DNA from 3 places in the Rossellomorea sp. FM04394 genome. Region 1 is predicted to be linked to each of the others. Evidence: a T-box and tRNA genes for the amino acid it is inferred to sense, from the RefSeq annotation. Region 1 holds a T-box; the other regions hold tRNA genes.

What was found. The T-box of region 1 lies ahead of serS (serine--tRNA ligase). A T-box ahead of a tRNA ligase gene usually reads a tRNA of that ligase, here a tRNA-Ser.
Region 2: it has a tRNA-Ser gene. The T-box ahead of serS (serine--tRNA ligase) is inferred to sense a tRNA for this amino acid. The anticodon was not compared.
Region 3: it has a tRNA-Ser gene. The T-box ahead of serS (serine--tRNA ligase) is inferred to sense a tRNA for this amino acid. The anticodon was not compared.

What each region holds. Positions count from the first base shown of each region.
Region 1 is NZ_CP168654.1:19,271-24,939, reverse strand. It holds gene serS (serine--tRNA ligase) at 116-1,390, opposite strand; T-box leader at 1,440-1,648, opposite strand; gene pdxT (pyridoxal 5'-phosphate synthase glutaminase subunit PdxT) at 1,702-2,292, opposite strand; gene pdxS (pyridoxal 5'-phosphate synthase lyase subunit PdxS) at 2,304-3,188, opposite strand; gene ACCB35_RS00085 (D-alanyl-D-alanine carboxypeptidase family protein) at 3,738-5,093, opposite strand; gene guaB (IMP dehydrogenase) at 5,290-5,669, opposite strand, start outside.
Region 2 is NZ_CP168654.1:3,522,000-3,527,668, forward strand. It holds gene ACCB35_RS17710 (glucose-1-phosphate adenylyltransferase) at 1-572, opposite strand, end outside; gene glgB (1,4-alpha-glucan branching enzyme) at 589-2,451, opposite strand; tRNA gene ACCB35_RS17720 (tRNA-Glu) at 3,277-3,348, opposite strand; tRNA gene ACCB35_RS17725 (tRNA-Ser) at 3,355-3,445, opposite strand; tRNA gene ACCB35_RS17730 (tRNA-Asn) at 3,450-3,524, opposite strand; tRNA gene ACCB35_RS17735 (tRNA-Ile) at 3,534-3,610, opposite strand; tRNA gene ACCB35_RS17740 (tRNA-Gly) at 3,620-3,693, opposite strand; tRNA gene ACCB35_RS17745 (tRNA-His) at 3,714-3,789, opposite strand; tRNA gene ACCB35_RS17750 (tRNA-Phe) at 3,812-3,887, opposite strand; tRNA gene ACCB35_RS17755 (tRNA-Asp) at 3,939-4,015, opposite strand; tRNA gene ACCB35_RS17760 (tRNA-Met) at 4,149-4,222, opposite strand; tRNA gene ACCB35_RS17765 (tRNA-Ser) at 4,255-4,347, opposite strand; tRNA gene ACCB35_RS17770 (tRNA-Ile) at 4,365-4,441, opposite strand; tRNA gene ACCB35_RS17775 (tRNA-Met) at 4,446-4,522, opposite strand; tRNA gene ACCB35_RS17780 (tRNA-Ala) at 4,604-4,679, opposite strand; tRNA gene ACCB35_RS17785 (tRNA-Pro) at 4,687-4,763, opposite strand; tRNA gene ACCB35_RS17790 (tRNA-Arg) at 4,771-4,847, opposite strand; tRNA gene ACCB35_RS17795 (tRNA-Leu) at 4,904-4,992, opposite strand; tRNA gene ACCB35_RS17800 (tRNA-Gly) at 5,002-5,076, opposite strand; tRNA gene ACCB35_RS17805 (tRNA-Leu) at 5,085-5,169, opposite strand; tRNA gene ACCB35_RS17810 (tRNA-Lys) at 5,205-5,280, opposite strand; tRNA gene ACCB35_RS17815 (tRNA-Thr) at 5,304-5,379, opposite strand; tRNA gene ACCB35_RS17820 (tRNA-Val) at 5,494-5,569, opposite strand; rRNA gene rrf (5S ribosomal RNA) at 5,580-5,669, opposite strand, start outside.
Region 3 is NZ_CP168654.1:1,271,453-1,277,121, reverse strand. It holds tRNA gene ACCB35_RS06415 (tRNA-Gly) at 219-292, opposite strand; tRNA gene ACCB35_RS06410 (tRNA-Leu) at 297-380, opposite strand; tRNA gene ACCB35_RS06405 (tRNA-Cys) at 390-463, opposite strand; tRNA gene ACCB35_RS06400 (tRNA-Gly) at 471-545, opposite strand; tRNA gene ACCB35_RS06395 (tRNA-Gln) at 550-621, opposite strand; tRNA gene ACCB35_RS06390 (tRNA-His) at 661-736, opposite strand; tRNA gene ACCB35_RS06385 (tRNA-Trp) at 748-821, opposite strand; tRNA gene ACCB35_RS06380 (tRNA-Tyr) at 856-939, opposite strand; tRNA gene ACCB35_RS06375 (tRNA-Thr) at 959-1,034, opposite strand; tRNA gene ACCB35_RS06370 (tRNA-Phe) at 1,048-1,123, opposite strand; tRNA gene ACCB35_RS06365 (tRNA-Asp) at 1,141-1,217, opposite strand; tRNA gene ACCB35_RS06360 (tRNA-Met) at 1,325-1,398, opposite strand; tRNA gene ACCB35_RS06355 (tRNA-Val) at 1,470-1,545, opposite strand; tRNA gene ACCB35_RS06350 (tRNA-Glu) at 1,587-1,661, opposite strand; tRNA gene ACCB35_RS06345 (tRNA-Ser) at 1,681-1,772, opposite strand; tRNA gene ACCB35_RS06340 (tRNA-Asn) at 1,780-1,854, opposite strand; rRNA gene rrf (5S ribosomal RNA) at 1,862-1,978, opposite strand; rRNA gene ACCB35_RS06330 (23S ribosomal RNA) at 2,277-5,211, opposite strand; rRNA gene ACCB35_RS06325 (16S ribosomal RNA) at 5,434-5,669, opposite strand, start outside.

The DNA.
Region 1 (5,669 bases):
GTATCGACAAGAATTATAATACCATGGTGTACAAATGGAGTCAAGCATATTTCTAAAAAAATTAAAGAAGTCTCACCGATAAAGGTGAGACTTCTTTTGGCTGGATAAAATTCCTTTATTTAATGACTTCCACTCCACCCATATATGGACGAAGGGCTTCAGGAACGATGACAGATCCATCTTCCTGCTGGTAGTTTTCCAAAATCGCGGCAACCGTTCTTCCTATCGCTAAACCAGATCCATTTAACGTATGGACATGTTCAGGCTTCGCGTTTAGCTCTCTTCTGAAACGGATGTTTGCACGTCTCGCCTGGAAGCTTTCAAAGTTACTGCAAGAAGAAATCTCGCGGTACGTCCCGTAGCTAGGAATCCAGACTTCAATGTCGTATTTCTTTGCAGCCGTGAAACCTAAGTCCGCTGTACACATAGACAATACTCGGTATGGAAGGCCCAGTAGCTGAAGGACTTTTTCAGCATGACCAGTTAAATTTTCTAACTCATCATAAGAATCTTCCGGCTTCACAAAGCGAACAAGCTCGACTTTGTTGAACTGATGCTGGCGGATCAAGCCTCTTGTATCGCGTCCTGCAGATCCAGCCTCAGAGCGGAAGTTGGCGCTATACGCTACATAACTTACCGGCAATTCGTCCGCCTTCAAAATTTCATCACGATGATAATTCGTAACAGGTACTTCTGCAGTAGGGACTAAGAAATAGTCCTCACTCTCAATTCTGAATGCATCTTCTTCAAACTTAGGAAGTTGACCTGTCCCTGTCATACTCGCTCGATTCACCAGGAATGGAGGAATCATTTCCGTATACCCATGCTCATCCATGTGCAAATCCATCATGAAATTAATGAGAGCTCTTTCAAGTCTTGCACCGAGGCCTTTATAGAAAACGAAGCGGCTTCCCGTCACTTTTGCTGCACGTTCAAAATCAAGCAACCCGAGCCTTGTAGCAACGTCCCAGTGAGGCTGTGCTTCGAAATCAAATTCCCGGATTTCTCCCCATGTACGTGCTTCAATATTATCATCTTCAGTTTCACCCACCGGTACAGTTTCATGAGGAATATTCGGGATAGAAAGAAGGATTCTCTCTAATTCTTCTTCGATGCCTCTTAATTCATCATCCAGCTTTTTGACCATGGCCCCGACTTCACGCATTTCAACGATCATATCCTGAGCATCTTTCTTCTCTTTCTTCAGAACGGCAATTTGTTGGGATACTTCATTACGCTTGCTCTTAAGATCTTCACTTTCCACAAGCAGCTCTCTTCTTCTCTTATCAAGCTCTTCGAATTTATCAAAATCCTCCAGGTTCTCACCGCGGTGCTGCAGACGGGCTTTCACATCTTCCAGATTATTACGTAAATACTTAATGTCTAGCATTTGGTTTCTCTCCTTTTTTATAAAAAAATAAAAAACCCCCATCCCTGGTAAAAGGGACGGAGGTTTCCGCGTTGCCACCCTAATTGAAGACGCAAAGCATCTTCCTCTTAAGAGATGGTAACGGAATCACCGAAAATACCTACTTCATTCAGTACTTCACTCAAGGATGGATTCGTAAAGCTCTTGCGTCGATTCTCACCAGCCACCGACTCTCTTAAGCAACCCTTCTTTACTACTATTTCCTATCAACGATTTAATTTTTTATTAGTTATTTCATAATCTACTACAATGTTTTCCATTTTGCAATAAAATTATGCGATTGTTTTTTCCATGCTTTCCTTCACCATCTCAACGAAGAAGGAAGTTAAACGATGATCATCCGTTAGCTCTGGATGGAAAGAACAACCGAGGAATTGTCCGTGGCGTGCAAGTACAATCCGTTCGTTATGCTTCGCCAAGATTTCAACATCTTCCCCTGCTTCCACGATATGGGGGGCACGGATGAAGACGGCATTGAATCCTTCTCCCACATGGGCAATCGAAAGGTCCGCTTCAAAGCTCTCTTTTTGACGGCCAAAGGAATTACGTTCCACTGTTACGTCCATCACACCAAGATGAGGTTGTTCGTATCCGACAATGTGCTTGGCTAAGAGAATCAATCCTGCACATGTTCCAAAGATCGGCTTCCCATCTGCCGCAAATTGTCTTAACGGCTCCATAAAGCCGTATCGATCAATCAGTCTTCTCATAGTGGTACTTTCCCCACCCGGCATGATGAGTCCTTGAATCTCTTCCAACTGCTCCACACGCTTAATGACGATTGCCTTGGCACCAGAGGCTTCAATTGAACGAACATGCTCTCTGACGGCACCTTGAAGTCCTAATACACCGATGTTCAACATAGAATCACACCTTACCATCCACGATCTTGCATACGGTTTTCAGGTAAAATAGAAGAAATTTCTACTCCCTTCATTGCTACACCAAGCTCTTTTGATAGCTCTGCGATTAACTTGTAATCTTGATAATGAGTAGTCGCTTCTACAATTGCTCTTGCAAATTTCTCAGGATTTTCTGATTTGAAGATACCAGAACCTACGAATACTCCGTCAGCCCCTAATTCCATCATAAGAGCCGCATCAGCTGGTGTGGCAATTCCGCCTGCAGCAAAGTTTACAACAGGTAAACGTCCATTTTCTTTAATTTCTAACAATAATTCGTATGGAGCTCCCAGTAACTTCGCTTCTGTCATGATTTCATCTTCATTCATGCTCACAAGCTTGCGTACTTGAGCATTTACCTTACGCATATGACGAACCGCTTCAACGATGTTACCTGTTCCAGGCTCCCCCTTTGTACGCAGCATAGATGCACCTTCACCAATACGGCGGGCAGCTTCACCTAAATCACGGCATCCACATACGAATGGTACAGTGAAATCTCTTTTATTTAAGTGGTACTCTTCATCAGCTGGCGTTAATACTTCACTCTCATCAAGATAATCAACACCCATTGATTCAAGTACTCTTGCCTCTACAATATGACCAATACGAGCCTTTGCCATTACAGGAATCGACACAGCGCCCATCACTTCTTCAATAATACGAGGATCTGCCATTCTTGCTACTCCGCCTGCAGCACGGATGTCTGCTGGAACTCGCTCTAAAGCCATTACTGCAACTGCACCCGCAGCTTCAGCAATTTTAGCCTGCTCTGCATTCACAACGTCCATGATAACGCCGCCTTTTTGCATTTCAGCCATACCTCTTTTAACACGATCTGTACCAGTCTTCATCATATCTATATCCCCCTTATATTTATCCCATGCCTGTCCCATTTCCATCCAAAAAAGGAAGAAAACGCAACTAAAACAATCGGAATGATTATGTAACCCTACTGCTAAATAAACAATAAAAAAAGACTTATGTCAAGACGAAAAGCGGAAGCGGCTTGGTCAGGCCCGACAAGCATAAGATGAATCGGACGGAAAGGCGCTCTTTGCCTTTTTGGTCGATTTAGCTTATGACCTCGAGGGCCTAGCCGCTGGAGCTGGACATATCGAAAAGCGGAAGGGCTTTGCCCAGAGGCGACAAGCATAAGACGAACATGCCGGAAAGGCGTTCTTTGCCTTTTTGGCATGTTTGGCTTATGACCTCGAGCCTCTAAGCCCTGGAGCTGGACATCTCGAAAAGCCGAAGCGGCTTGGTCAGGCCCGACAAGCATTTCTTGGGAATTCCACAAGGCGCTCTTCCTAAGATACCTCTTTTTCACCCTACCTATAAAAAAACACCAAGACTTGTCCTAAATAAAAGTCTTGGTGCTCATTTAATCATTTTACCTAAGCTTATTAGAACCAGCCTTTCACAGTAGATGTAACTGAGTTCCAGATGTCCCCGAAGAAACCACCTACAGCTCTCATTGAAAGGACAAACCAGTTTGCTTTTTCAACACCGTCTACAGCAACAACAGATGCTTTAGAAGCATTGGTACCTTTATCTGTAAGGTAGCCTAAATCTTTTTTATCTTTTGATTCTAACGTAACATATCCAACTTTTTCTCCTTTTTTAACAGGAGCTGTCAGTTCATTGTCATCGTTAAGCTTTTTCTTATCTAATACAAATTTCGGTTTGTATTGATCTTCTTCACCGTTCTTAATCACCATGCTTAGTGCGGAATCGGTTTTGATTTGAACTTCTTTTTCTTTCCCTTTTTCAACTGGAAGTGTCTTTTGACCTTTTACTTGAAAGTCAGCAGGAAGTACTTCCTCTATTGTATAATTGTTGAAAGCATAATCCATCATTTTTCTTGTTTCACTAAAGCGGGCATCGTAGGAGTTTTCACCAGCTGGAACTTCAACGTCCATTACAACCGTAATGAATCTCATTCCGTCCCGTTCTGCTGTTCCTGTGAAGTTGGCACCCGCAAAATCAGTCGTACCTGTTTTCAGGCCATCCATTCCTTCGTATTCGCGGATCAATCCTGGTAACATCCAGTTCCAGTTATCCATCTGAGTGGGGTCATCCGTTCCTTCCGCAAATACCTTCTTCGCAATACTGGATGTCTCAAGTACCTCCGGATAATCATGCAGCAAGCGGTACGCAAGTGTTGCTACATCCTTTGCAGACATCACATTTTCTTCTTCCGGACCACCTACCACCTTATCTACGTAAGGTGCCAAGTCTTTATTGTTTAAACCTGTAGAATTCACAAATTTATATTCTTCCAGACCAAGTTCTTTAGCCTTTGCATTCATCATTTTAACGAAGTTCGCTTCTGAGCCGGCAATCGTTTCAGTAATCGCTATCGTCGCTGCATTAGCTGAATAAATCGCCATTGCTTCATACAACTCTTTAATGGTATAAGTACTTTCCACTTCAAGACTCACATTACTGAGACCAGTATTATGAGACATTTGAGAAAGGTTCGCAGGTACCGTATACTTCTGGTCCCATTTCACCTTACCTTCTGCCACAGCCTCCAGTAACAAGTACTCTGTCATCATTTTCGTCATACTTGCAATGCCCTGAGCATTATCCGAGTTCTTTTCATAGAGAATTTTACCCGTGCTTGCTTCTACTAGAATCGCAGCTTTTGCGTTAACGTCCAATTCTCCTTGTGCATTTGCAGGTCTCCCCACAATACCCATTGCCATCATAAAAACCATCATACAAACAAAAGATTTTTGAATCCAACTTCTTTTCACTATTAGCCCTCCAAGATTTTATGTACACCTTCGTTATTTTATCATAGTTCGAAAGGTAAGAATAGACAGAGAATATGACTAGTTTTGGCATGGGTCAAGGGACTTGCGGCCTCTGAAACACAGCGGTGAATATCATTTTCATCCAAATGAAAAAATGCTGATCAGGAGTATCTGATCAGCATTTGGAATTATTTTCTTACAACGAATAGTTTGGTGCTTCTTTCGTAATTTGAACATCATGAGGATGACTTTCGCGAAGTCCGGCACCCGTCATTTTAATAAACTGTGCCTGCTCTCTTAACGCGAATAGGTCCTTCGTTCCACAGTATCCCATGCCTGAACGTAAGCCTCCAATTAGCTGATACAATGTATCGGCTAAAGGACCTTTGTAAGGAATCCGGCCTTCGATGCCTTCTGGAACGAACTTTTTATTTTCTTCCTGGAAGTAGCGGTCTTTTGAACCTTTTTCCATGGAGCTGACGGATCCCATTCCTCTATATACTTTAAAGCGGCGTCCCTGGAAGATTTCCGTTTCTCCAGGGCTTTCAGATGTTCCTGCCAGTAAGCTTCCCAGCA
Region 2 (5,669 bases), 970 kb from region 1:
GAAGCAAGGTTACTCTTAGGGAAAGCCGGCTTTTCCTCGAATTCAGTAATTCTCATATCCTCATTCGTGTTCATAAGACCGAACCTGCTTGCCTCATCCCAGCCTACTTCAATGACGGAGATCGAGACATCCGCTTTCTTCTCGATGTGATAATCGAGCATTTTACTATAATCCATCTTGTAAATGTGATCTCCTGAAAGTATCAGTACATACTCTGGATCATATTGCTCAAGGTAATTCATATTTTGATAAATGGCACTGGCCGTTCCTGTATACCAGCGCATCTCAGATGATTCTGCATAAGGTGGCAGAACGGTGACTCCCCCATTTTTACGGTCAAGATCCCATGCACTTCCAATCCCGATATAAGAATTTAATACTAATGGCTGGTACTGAGTAAGGACCCCCACCGTATCAATCCCTGAATTTGTGCAATTGCTTAATGTGAAATCAATAATACGATATTTTCCTCCAAACGGTACGGCTGGTTTCGCCAGACTCTTCGTCAATGAGCTTAAACGGCTCCCTTTTCCACCTGCTAATAACATGGCCACACATCTACCTTTTGCCATCTTGCTCTCTCCCCTTTCAATCTATTGGTTTTAAATAAACGGCTGCGTATGGTGGAATCGTCATTTCCACATATCCTTCTCTTCCATGGTACGGCTCGCTGTGCACTGTAAGAGGCATAGGGTTCACCTGATGTGATCCGCCAAATCGTTCATCATCACTATTCCAAATCTCTTCATAAGAAGAAACTTTATTGACTCCCACCTTATACTGATGATACACATGAGGGCTGAAATTACAGATCACCACAAGATGATCACCCTCCTCTTTCCCATTCCTGATAAAAGAGAAAATCTGCTGCTCTCTATTATCCACATCCACCCATTCAAATCCCTCTGAACGATGGTCCATTTGGAATAATGGTTCAGCACCTTTATATAAATGCATAAGTTCTTTAAAATATGAGTTGAATTTGTGATGATATTCGTAATCCAATAAATGCCAATCTATTTCCTCTAAATCCTTCCACTCTGAAAACGGGGCAAGTTCACTTCCCATAAACAGAAGCTTTTTCCCTGGATGAGCCATCATATAGCTCAGGAGCAGACGATATTGAGCGAATTTCTGCCAGTAATCACCTGGCATTTTATTCAATAATGACTTCTTCCCATGCACCACTTCATCATGGGAAAAGGGAAGCACATAATTCTCTGAGTACGCATATAACAATGAAAATGTGATAAGAGAATGTACATGCCTTCTTTCAGACGTGTCTGTTTCCATATATTTAAGGACGTCATTCATCCATCCCATATTCCACTTATAATTAAAGCCAAGTCCTCCGTAATGAACTGGAGACGTCACCTGAGGCCAGTCTGTAGAATCCTCCGCAATCATCAGAATCGAAGAATCATACTCGAACACTGCCTTATTCAAGTTTTTCAAAAACTGTATGGCTCCTTCATTGGGAGCAAGCTCTCCCTGGTTAGCCCAGTAAATAATGTTGGCAACTGCATCAATCCTGAATCCATCAATATGATAAAGATCCATCCAGAAACGGGCATTCGAAATCAGGAAGCTTCTCACTTCTCCCTTACCTAAATCAAAATTCGCCGTTCCCCAGGTATAATTCTCACGATCCCTTTCCTCTCCATACTCATAAGCAAAAGAACCATCAAATTCGTATAACCCGTGAGCGTCCTTACAAAAATGACCCGGGACCCAATCCAAAATCACGCCAATATTATGTAAATGACATTCATTCACGAACGCCATCAATTCATGAGGTGAGCCATAGCGACTAGTCGGAGAATAATAACCAGTACCTTGATACCCCCAAGAACGATCAAACGGATGCTCCGTGACAGGCAGCAACTCAATATGTGTAAAACCTTGTTCTTTCACATGAGGAATCAATTGCTGTGCCAATTCCTTATAAGAAAGAAACTTCCCCGCTTTCTTTTTCCAAGTGCCTAAATGCACTTCATAAATCGCCATAGGCTTGTCATAGACCGTCGAACTGGCTCGATGTTCAAGCCACTCCTCATCTTCCCATGAAAACCCCTGCAGCTCATACACCACGCTTGCAGTATTCGGACGCTTCTCGGAAGCAAATCCATAGGGGTCCGCCTTCAGCTTCTTGGATCCCGATAGAGTCGTAATCTCGTACTTATACGTTTCTCCCGATAGATCCCCATCAATGCGAATTGTCCATAAACCTTCGTTATTCCGCCTTGTAAGTTCATACCCGGTTCCATTCCAATCATTAAAAGATCCAACCAATGAAACATGTCTTGCTTTCGGTGCCCAAACGCAAAATTCTGTATAGGTCCCTGTAGAATCTCTTCTCACATGTGAACCCATAAACTGATAGGCCTGCTGCAAATTTCCCTCATGAAACAAAAAAACATCATAATCTGATATGGTCATTGCGTTCATCATCTCACCTACATTTTTTCAATCTACTTACTACTTTCTTTCAACTTCATCAAAATCCTTTTTATTATCGTCGCTCAATTACGACAATTTCCTACATACATCTATTAAAAAGGTACACTATTGGAAAGTCTTACTAAATGATAGGGTTTACATTGGAAGAACATAGGGGAATCGTGTTGAATCCATAGCGAAATTTGTCGAAAGTTTTTTAATTAAAAAAAGTGAAATTTGATGAAAAAGCAGAAGGATTCCGGTATTTTGTATGGTTTTTGGTTTGTTGTGAGAGGGCTGGGCGGTGTCGAATGGAGGGGTGATTAATAATCGATGATAGATCTGGCATTTGCATTCTTAGGGTGGATGAAACCTGTTTTAAAGTACAATAATGGAGAACCCATGCATAGTGTAATTTTTGGAGGAATCTGGGTTAGGTGATGGAATACTGGATATGAATAATGGAGAAATTTAAGAGGTCGTATAAGCCTTTTACTCTTCGAAGATCACTGACTAATGTTTCCTCGTATCCTCCTTTTATTGTAATTAAAATGTGAGCTGAAAAGAGGAGTGTAGAAGTTGATAATATAATGGGAAAAGTCGATAATATATGGTGGAAAGTCGATAATATATGGCGGAAAGTCGATAATATATCCCTCGTACAGAAGTAGAAGCATGCTTTCTCATGTAAAACAGATTAATCTAGCCCCGATCTGGCTTCATATTCAACTAAATCTCTTTATTTAGTCATATTTTCATTTTATTTTTAATAAAATGGCCACCAATTCTTCTTTATACAATAAAAAAAGACTATCAAAATGATAGTCTTTTTTTAGATGACCCATACGGGATTCGAACCCGTGTTACCGCCGTGAAAGGGCGGTGTCTTAACCGCTTGACCAATGGGCCATAATATGGCGGAGAAGGAGGGATTTGAACCCTCGCGCCGGTTGCCCGACCTACACCCTTAGCAGGGGCGCCTCTTCAGCCACTTGAGTACTTCCCCATATTGGCTCCGCAGGCAAGATTCGAACTTGCGACCGATCGGTTAACAGCCGATAGCTCTACCACTGAGCTACTGCGGAATAATGAAATGGTGGGCCTAAGTGGACTCGAACCACCGACCTCACGCTTATCAGGCGTGCGCTCTAACCAGCTGAGCTATAGGCCCATTAAGAATTGGAGCGGGTGAAGGGAATCGAACCCTCATCATCAGCTTGGAAGGCTGAGGTTTTACCACTAAACTACACCCGCGGTAATGAAATAAGAAAGTATGGGGCGACTGATGGGAATCGAACCCACGAATGCCTGAACCACAATCAGGTGCGTTAACCACTTCGCCACAATCGCCATAATATCTTTAAATAAAAAATGGTGGCTCAGGACGGAATCGAACCGCCGACACATGGATTTTCAGTCCATTGCTCTACCAACTGAGCTACTGAGCCTTACTTTAGAGTAAAATATTTAATTATGAACCATAATCTTTTTTTAGAAAATGGCGGTCCGGACGGGACTCGAACCCGCGACCTCCTGCGTGACAGGCAGGCATTCTAACCAACTGAACTACCGGACCAGAGTTTTTTGCGTCAGCAAAATAACTTTCATTGTTTGCGCCAGCAAAATAGGTTTCATTATTCTGCGATAGCGAAAATAACTATCCATGCGTGACTCATCAAGGAATATCCTATCCTAAGTCAAAAATGGTATTGCGGGGACAGGATTTGAACCTGCGACCTTCGGGTTATGAGCCCGACGAGCTACCGAACTGCTCCACCCCGCGACGATATATAGAATTTACCATAGAATAAAATATGGAGGAGGAAGGGGGATTCGAACCCCCGCGGGCTGTTACACCCCTGTCGGTTTTCAAGACCGATCCCTTCAGCCGGACTTGGGTATTCCTCCGTAATGAAAATGGTACTTGGTGGACCTTGTAGGACTCGAACCTACGACCGGACGGTTATGAGCCGTCTGCTCTAACCAACTGAGCTAAAGGTCCCTTTTGGTAGCGGCGGAGGGGATCGAACCCCCGACCTCACGGGTATGAACCGTACGCTCTAGCCAGCTGAGCTACACCGCCAAGAAACATTTAATATCAAATTAATTGATAGATGGATATCCCAAATATCATTGAAGTTTAGTTTACTTTCGTAAAAAAACTTGGTGGAGCCTAGCGGGATCGAACCGCTGACCTCCTGCGTGCAAAGCAGGCGCTCTCCCAGCTGAGCTAAGGCCCCAAAGAAGTGGTCGGGAAGACAGGATTCGAACCTGCGACCCCTTGGTCCCAAACCAAGTGCTCTACCAAGCTGAGCTACTTCCCGATCTATATGGCGCGCCCGAGAGGAGTCGAACCCCTAACCTTTTGATCCGTAGTCAAACGCTCTATCCAATTGAGCTACGGGCGCAAAATAATTCATTAAAGACAAAGCAAGGAAAGTTATTTTGCTGGCGCAAAAAACTTTGGTGCCGAGGACCGGAATCGAACCGGTACGGTAGTCACCTACCGCAGGATTTTAAGTCCTGTGCGTCTGCCAGTTCCGCCACCCCGGCAAAATCTTCTGGAGCGGAAGACGGGATTCGAACCCGCGACCCCCACCTTGGCAAGGTGGTGTTCTACCACTGAACTACTTCCGCATAATAAATGGTGCGGGTGAAGGGACTTGAACCCCCACGCCTTGCGGCGCCAGATCCTAAGTCTGGTGCGTCTGCCAATTCCGCCACACCCGCATGTATGATTGATAATTTGCTATTGCAAAAATCAATGGTGAGCCATGAAGGACTCGAACCTTCGACCCTCTGATTAAAAGTCAGATGCTCTACCAACTGAGCTAATGGCTCATCTATATAGTAAGAAAACCAAATGGTGCCGGCAAGAGGACTTGAACCCCCAACCTACTGATTACAAGTCAGTTGCTCTACCAGTTGAGCTACACCGGCATATTTACTTTCAAATGAAGTTTTTAAAACAAGTTACTTCATAGAAGCAGTTCAAGGAAAGATATTTTGCTGGCGCAAAATAAAATGAAGTTTATTTTACTTTCGTAAAAAACTTGGTGGAGGATGACGGGATCGAACCGCCGACCCTCTGCTTGTAAGGCAGATGCTCTCCCAGCTGAGCTAATCCTCCAAAATATAAAGCCTGGCGACGTCCTACTCTCACAGGGGGAGATCCCCCAACTACCATCGGCGCTGAAGAGCTTAACTTCCGTGTTCGGCATGGGAACGGG
Region 3 (5,669 bases), 1.3 Mb from region 1:
GGAATTGAAAATAAAAGTGGAAAATTTGAAAATAAAATCGTGGAATTGAAAATAAATGGTCCAGTTTTGAAAATATATTGGTCTTGATCGAAAGTAAATGGAGCGAAGTCGATTAGATAAGCGTCAATAACGATGAAAGTCATGCTAAACAGATGATTTTTCATAATTAGACAATAAAAAAGACTTCCTCATAATGAGAAAGCCTGTCGTATGTAAGTTGGAGCGGGTGAAGGGAATCGAACCCTCATCATCAGCTTGGAAGGCTGAGGTTTTACCACTAAACTACACCCGCGATGTGGTACCGGTGGCCGGGGTCGAACCGGCACTCCAGAGGAACACGATTTTGAGTCGTGCGCGTCTGCCTATTCCGCCACACCGGCATTACATTTTGGAGGCGGCAACCGGATTTGAACCGGTGATCAGGGTTTTGCAGACCCATGCCTTACCACTTGGCTATGCCGCCTTAATATTGGAGCGGAAGACGGGATTCGAACCCGCGACCCCCACCTTGGCAAGGTGGTGTTCTACCACTGAACTACTTCCGCACTACTGGGCTAGCTGGATTCGAACCAACGCATGTCGCAGTCAAAGTGCGATGCCTTACCGCTTGGCTATAGCCCACTGATAGTATATGTCACGGAAATAAAAATGTGACTTTAATGGGGCGACTGATGGGAATCGAACCCACGAATGCCTGAACCACAATCAGGTGCGTTAACCACTTCGCCACAATCGCCATGATAAAATTGGCAGGGGTAGTAGGAATCGAACCCACACCAAAGGTTTTGGAGACCTTCGTTCTACCTTTAAACTATACCCCTATAAGAATAGATATTCTGCTTAGATAAAAACAAATGGTGGAGGGGGGCAGATTCGAACTGCCGAACCCGAAGGAGCGGATTTACAGTCCGCCGCGTTTAGCCACTTCGCTACCCCTCCAAATATTATATCACTCGAGTGGTGCCGGCAAGAGGACTTGAACCCCCAACCTACTGATTACAAGTCAGTTGCTCTACCAGTTGAGCTACACCGGCATCAAGTAATAAATGGTGGCTCAGGACGGAATCGAACCGCCGACACATGGATTTTCAGTCCATTGCTCTACCAACTGAGCTACTGAGCCACTATGTAAAATAAAAATGGCGGTCCGGACGGGACTCGAACCCGCGACCTCCTGCGTGACAGGCAGGCATTCTAACCAACTGAACTACCGGACCAAAGCTTTTTGCGTTAGCAAAATAGGTTTCATTACCTTGACGTTAGTCAAAATAACTATCCATGCGTGACTCATTAAGGATTATGCTATCCCAAGTCAAAAATGGTATTGCGGGGACAGGATTTGAACCTGCGACCTTCGGGTTATGAGCCCGACGAGCTACCGAACTGCTCCACCCCGCGACGATATAATTGTAACTTATATAATCTTATATAATATGGAAGATTTTTTTCACTACGCTTCGTGAAAATCATGGTGGAGGATGACGGGATCGAACCGCCGACCCTCTGCTTGTAAGGCAGATGCTCTCCCAGCTGAGCTAATCCTCCAACATATTAATTGTTTGTTTTTCACATTCGGATAAAAGTGTTGGTGACCCATACGGGATTCGAACCCGTGTTACCGCCGTGAAAGGGCGGTGTCTTAACCGCTTGACCAATGGGCCTTAGTAAAAAGAATTGTTATGGCGGAGAGCAAGGGATTTGAACCCTTGAGACAGCGTTAACCGTCTACACGATTTCCAATCGTGCTCCTTCGGCCACTCGGACAGCTCTCCAATATGATGGCTCCGCAGGCAAGATTCGAACTTGCGACCGATCGGTTAACAGCCGATAGCTCTACCACTGAGCTACTGCGGAACGATATGCCTGGCGACGTCCTACTCTCACAGGGGGAGATCCCCCAACTACCATCGGCGCTGAAGAGCTTAACTTCCGTGTTCGGCATGGGAACGGGTGTGACCTCTTCGCCATTGTCACCAGACAATTTCTTGTCTCTTTTTTAAGGACAAGTACTATTATATCGCGTAGATATAATTTTTCAAGGCTTTTTTTATATTTTTGTATAAAATTCATTCCCTGAAAACTAGATAAAGAATTGATGTCAAGAAAGCCGAATATCGACCAATGTTGTATCTGCTTCTTCAAGTAGATACCATTCCAGCTCCGGCGGCTAGAGACTCGAAGTCATTTCAGTTCAATCAGCTGAGGGTAAAAGGCACCCTCTTCTGATTGCCCAGAAATGCTTGTCGTCTCTGTTCAAGCCGCCTCCGCTTTATAGTGTGGTTAAGTCCTCGATCGATTAGTATCAGTCAACTCCACATGTCGCCATGCTTCCATCTCTGACCTATCTACCTAGTCATCTTCTAGGGATCTTACTCACTTACGTGATGGGAAATCTCATCTCGAGGGGGGCTTCATGCTTAGATGCTTTCAGCACTTATCCCTTCCGCACATAGCTACCCAGCGATGCCTTTGGCAAGACAACTGGTACACCAGCGGTGCGTCCATCCCGGTCCTCTCGTACTAAGGACAGCTCCTCTCAAATTTCCTGCGCCCACGACGGATAGGGACCGAACTGTCTCACGACGTTCTGAACCCAGCTCGCGTACCGCTTTAATGGGCGAACAGCCCAACCCTTGGGACCGACTACAGCCCCAGGATGCGATGAGCCGACATCGAGGTGCCAAACCTCCCCGTCGATGTGGACTCTTGGGGGAGATAAGCCTGTTATCCCCGGGGTAGCTTTTATCCGTTGAGCGATGGCCCTTCCATGCGGAACCACCGGATCACTAAGCCCGACTTTCGTCCCTGCTCGACTTGTAGGTCTCGCAGTCAAGCTCCCTTGTGCCTTTACACTCTGCGAATGATTTCCAACCATTCTGAGGGAACCTTTGGGCGCCTCCGTTACTCTTTAGGAGGCGACCGCCCCAGTCAAACTGCCCACCTGACACTGTCTCCCACCCCGATAAGGGGCGCGGGTTAGAATTTCAATACAGCCAGGGTAGTATCCCACCGATGCCTCCACCGAAGCTAGCGCTCCGGCTTCCAAGGCTCCTACCTATCCTGTACAAGCTGTACCAAAATTCAATATCAGGCTACAGTAAAGCTCCACGGGGTCTTTCCGTCCTGTCGCGGGTAACCTGCATCTTCACAGGTACTATAATTTCACCGAGTCTCTCGTTGAGACAGTGCCCAGATCGTTACGCCTTTCGTGCGGGTCGGAACTTACCCGACAAGGAATTTCGCTACCTTAGGACCGTTATAGTTACGGCCGCCGTTTACTGGGGCTTCGATTCGCACCTTCGCTTGCGCTAAGCACTCCTCTTAACCTTCCAGCACCGGGCAGGCGTCAGCCCCTATACTTCGCCTTACGGCTTCGCAGAGACCTGTGTTTTTGCTAAACAGTCGCCTGGGCCTATTCACTGCGGCTCTCTCGGGCTTGCACCCTACCAGAGCACCCCTTCTCCCGAAGTTACGGGGTCATTTTGCCGAGTTCCTTAACGAGAGTTCTCTCGCTCACCTTAGGATTCTCTCCTCGCCTACCTGTGTCGGTTTGCGGTACGGGCACCTTTTTCCTCGCTAGAGGCTTTTCTTGGCAGTGTGGAATCAGGAACTTCGCTACTATAATTCGCTCGCTATCACAGCTCAGCCTTCACGATGATGGGATTTGCCTCATCATCAGCCTAACTGCTTAGACGCACATATCCAGCAGTGCGCTTACCCTATCCTCCTGCGTCCCCCCATTGCTCAAACGGAAAAGAGGTGGTACAGGAATATCAACCTGTTGTCCATCGTCTACGCCTATCGGCCTCGACTTAGGTCCCGACTAACCCTGAGCGGACGAGCCTTCCTCAGGAAACCTTAGGCATTCGGTGGATGGGATTCTCACCCATCTTTCGCTACTCATACCGGCATTCTCACTTCTAAGCACTCCACCAGTCCTTACGGTCTAGCTTCGCAGTCCTTAGAACGCTCTCCTACCACTGACACCTAGAGGTGTCAATCCACAGCTTCGGTGATACGTTTAGCCCCGGTACATTTTCGGCGCAGAGTCACTCGACCAGTGAGCTATTACGCACTCTTTAAATGGTGGCTGCTTCTAAGCCAACATCCTGGTTGTCTAAGCAACTCCACATCCTTTTCCACTTAACGTATACTTTGGGACCTTAGCTGGTGGTCTGGGCTGTTTCCCTTTCGACTACGGATCTTATCACTCGCAGTCTGACTCCCATGGATAAGTCTTTGGCATTCGGAGTTTGTCTGAATTCGGTAACCCGATGAGGGCCCCTAGTCCAAACAGTGCTCTACCTCCAAGACTCTTACACATGAGGCTAGCCCTAAAGCTATTTCGGAGAGAACCAGCTATCTCCAAGTTCGATTGGAATTTCTCCGCTACCCACACCTCATCCCCGCACTTTTCAACGTGCGTGGGTTCGGACCTCCATTCAGTGTTACCTGAACTTCATCCTGGACATGGGTAGATCACCTGGTTTCGGGTCTACGACCACATACTCATTCGCCCTATTCAGACTCGCTTTCGCTGCGGCTCCGTCTCATCGACTTAACCTTGCATGGGATCGTAACTCGCCGGTTCATTCTACAAAAGGCACGCCATCACCCGTTAACGGGCTCTGACTACTTGTAGGCACACGGTTTCAGGTTCTATTTCACTCCCCTTCCGGGGTGCTTTTCACCTTTCCCTCACGGTACTGGTTCACTATCGGTCACTAGGGAGTATTTAGCCTTGGGAGATGGTCCTCCCAGCTTCCGACGGGATTTCACGTGTCCCGCCGTACTCAGGATCCACTCAAGAGGGAATGAAGTTTCAACTACAGGGTTGTTACCTTCTTTGACGAGCCTTTCCAGACTTCTTCGTCTACTTCATTCCTTTGTAACTCCGTATAGAGTGTCCTACAACCCCAAGAGGCAAGCCTCTTGGTTTGGGCTACATCCCGTTTCGCTCGCCGCTACTCAGGGAATCGCAATTGCTTTCTCTTCCTCCAGGTACTTAGATGTTTCAGTTCCCTGGGTCTGCCTTCCATACTCTATGTATTCAAGTAAGGATATTGTTCCATTACGAACAATGGGTTCCCCCATTCGGAAATCTCTGGATCAAAGCTCACTTACAGCTCCCCAAAGCATATCGGTGTTAGTCCCGTCCTTCGTCGGCTCCTAGTGCCAAGGCATCCACCGTGCGCCCTTCATAACTTAACCGAATTGGTTGTTACATCAGGTTTAAAACCTAAAATGGCGATACTCGGTAATTTCTTGACTATCAATTTATCTTTATCTAGTTTTCAAAGAACAAATCCATTTTTATCTCGCAAGAGACATTATGGAAGGATATTTTGCTTCCGCAAAAATCCCTGATAGTAATTAAACCATCAAAACTGAACAAAACTTCGACTGTCAACTTGTTTAGTAAATCTTCCTTAGAAAGGAGGTGATCCAGCCGCACCTTCCGATACGGCTACCTTGTTACGACTTCACCCCAATCATCTGTCCCACCTTAGGCGGCTGGCTCCAAAAGGTTACCTCACCGACTTCGGGTGTTACAAACTCTCGTGGTGTGACGGGCGGTGTGTACAAGGCCCGGGAACGTATTCACCGCGGCATGCTGATCCGCGATTACTAGCGATTCCAGCTTCATGTAGGCGAGTTGCAGCCTACAA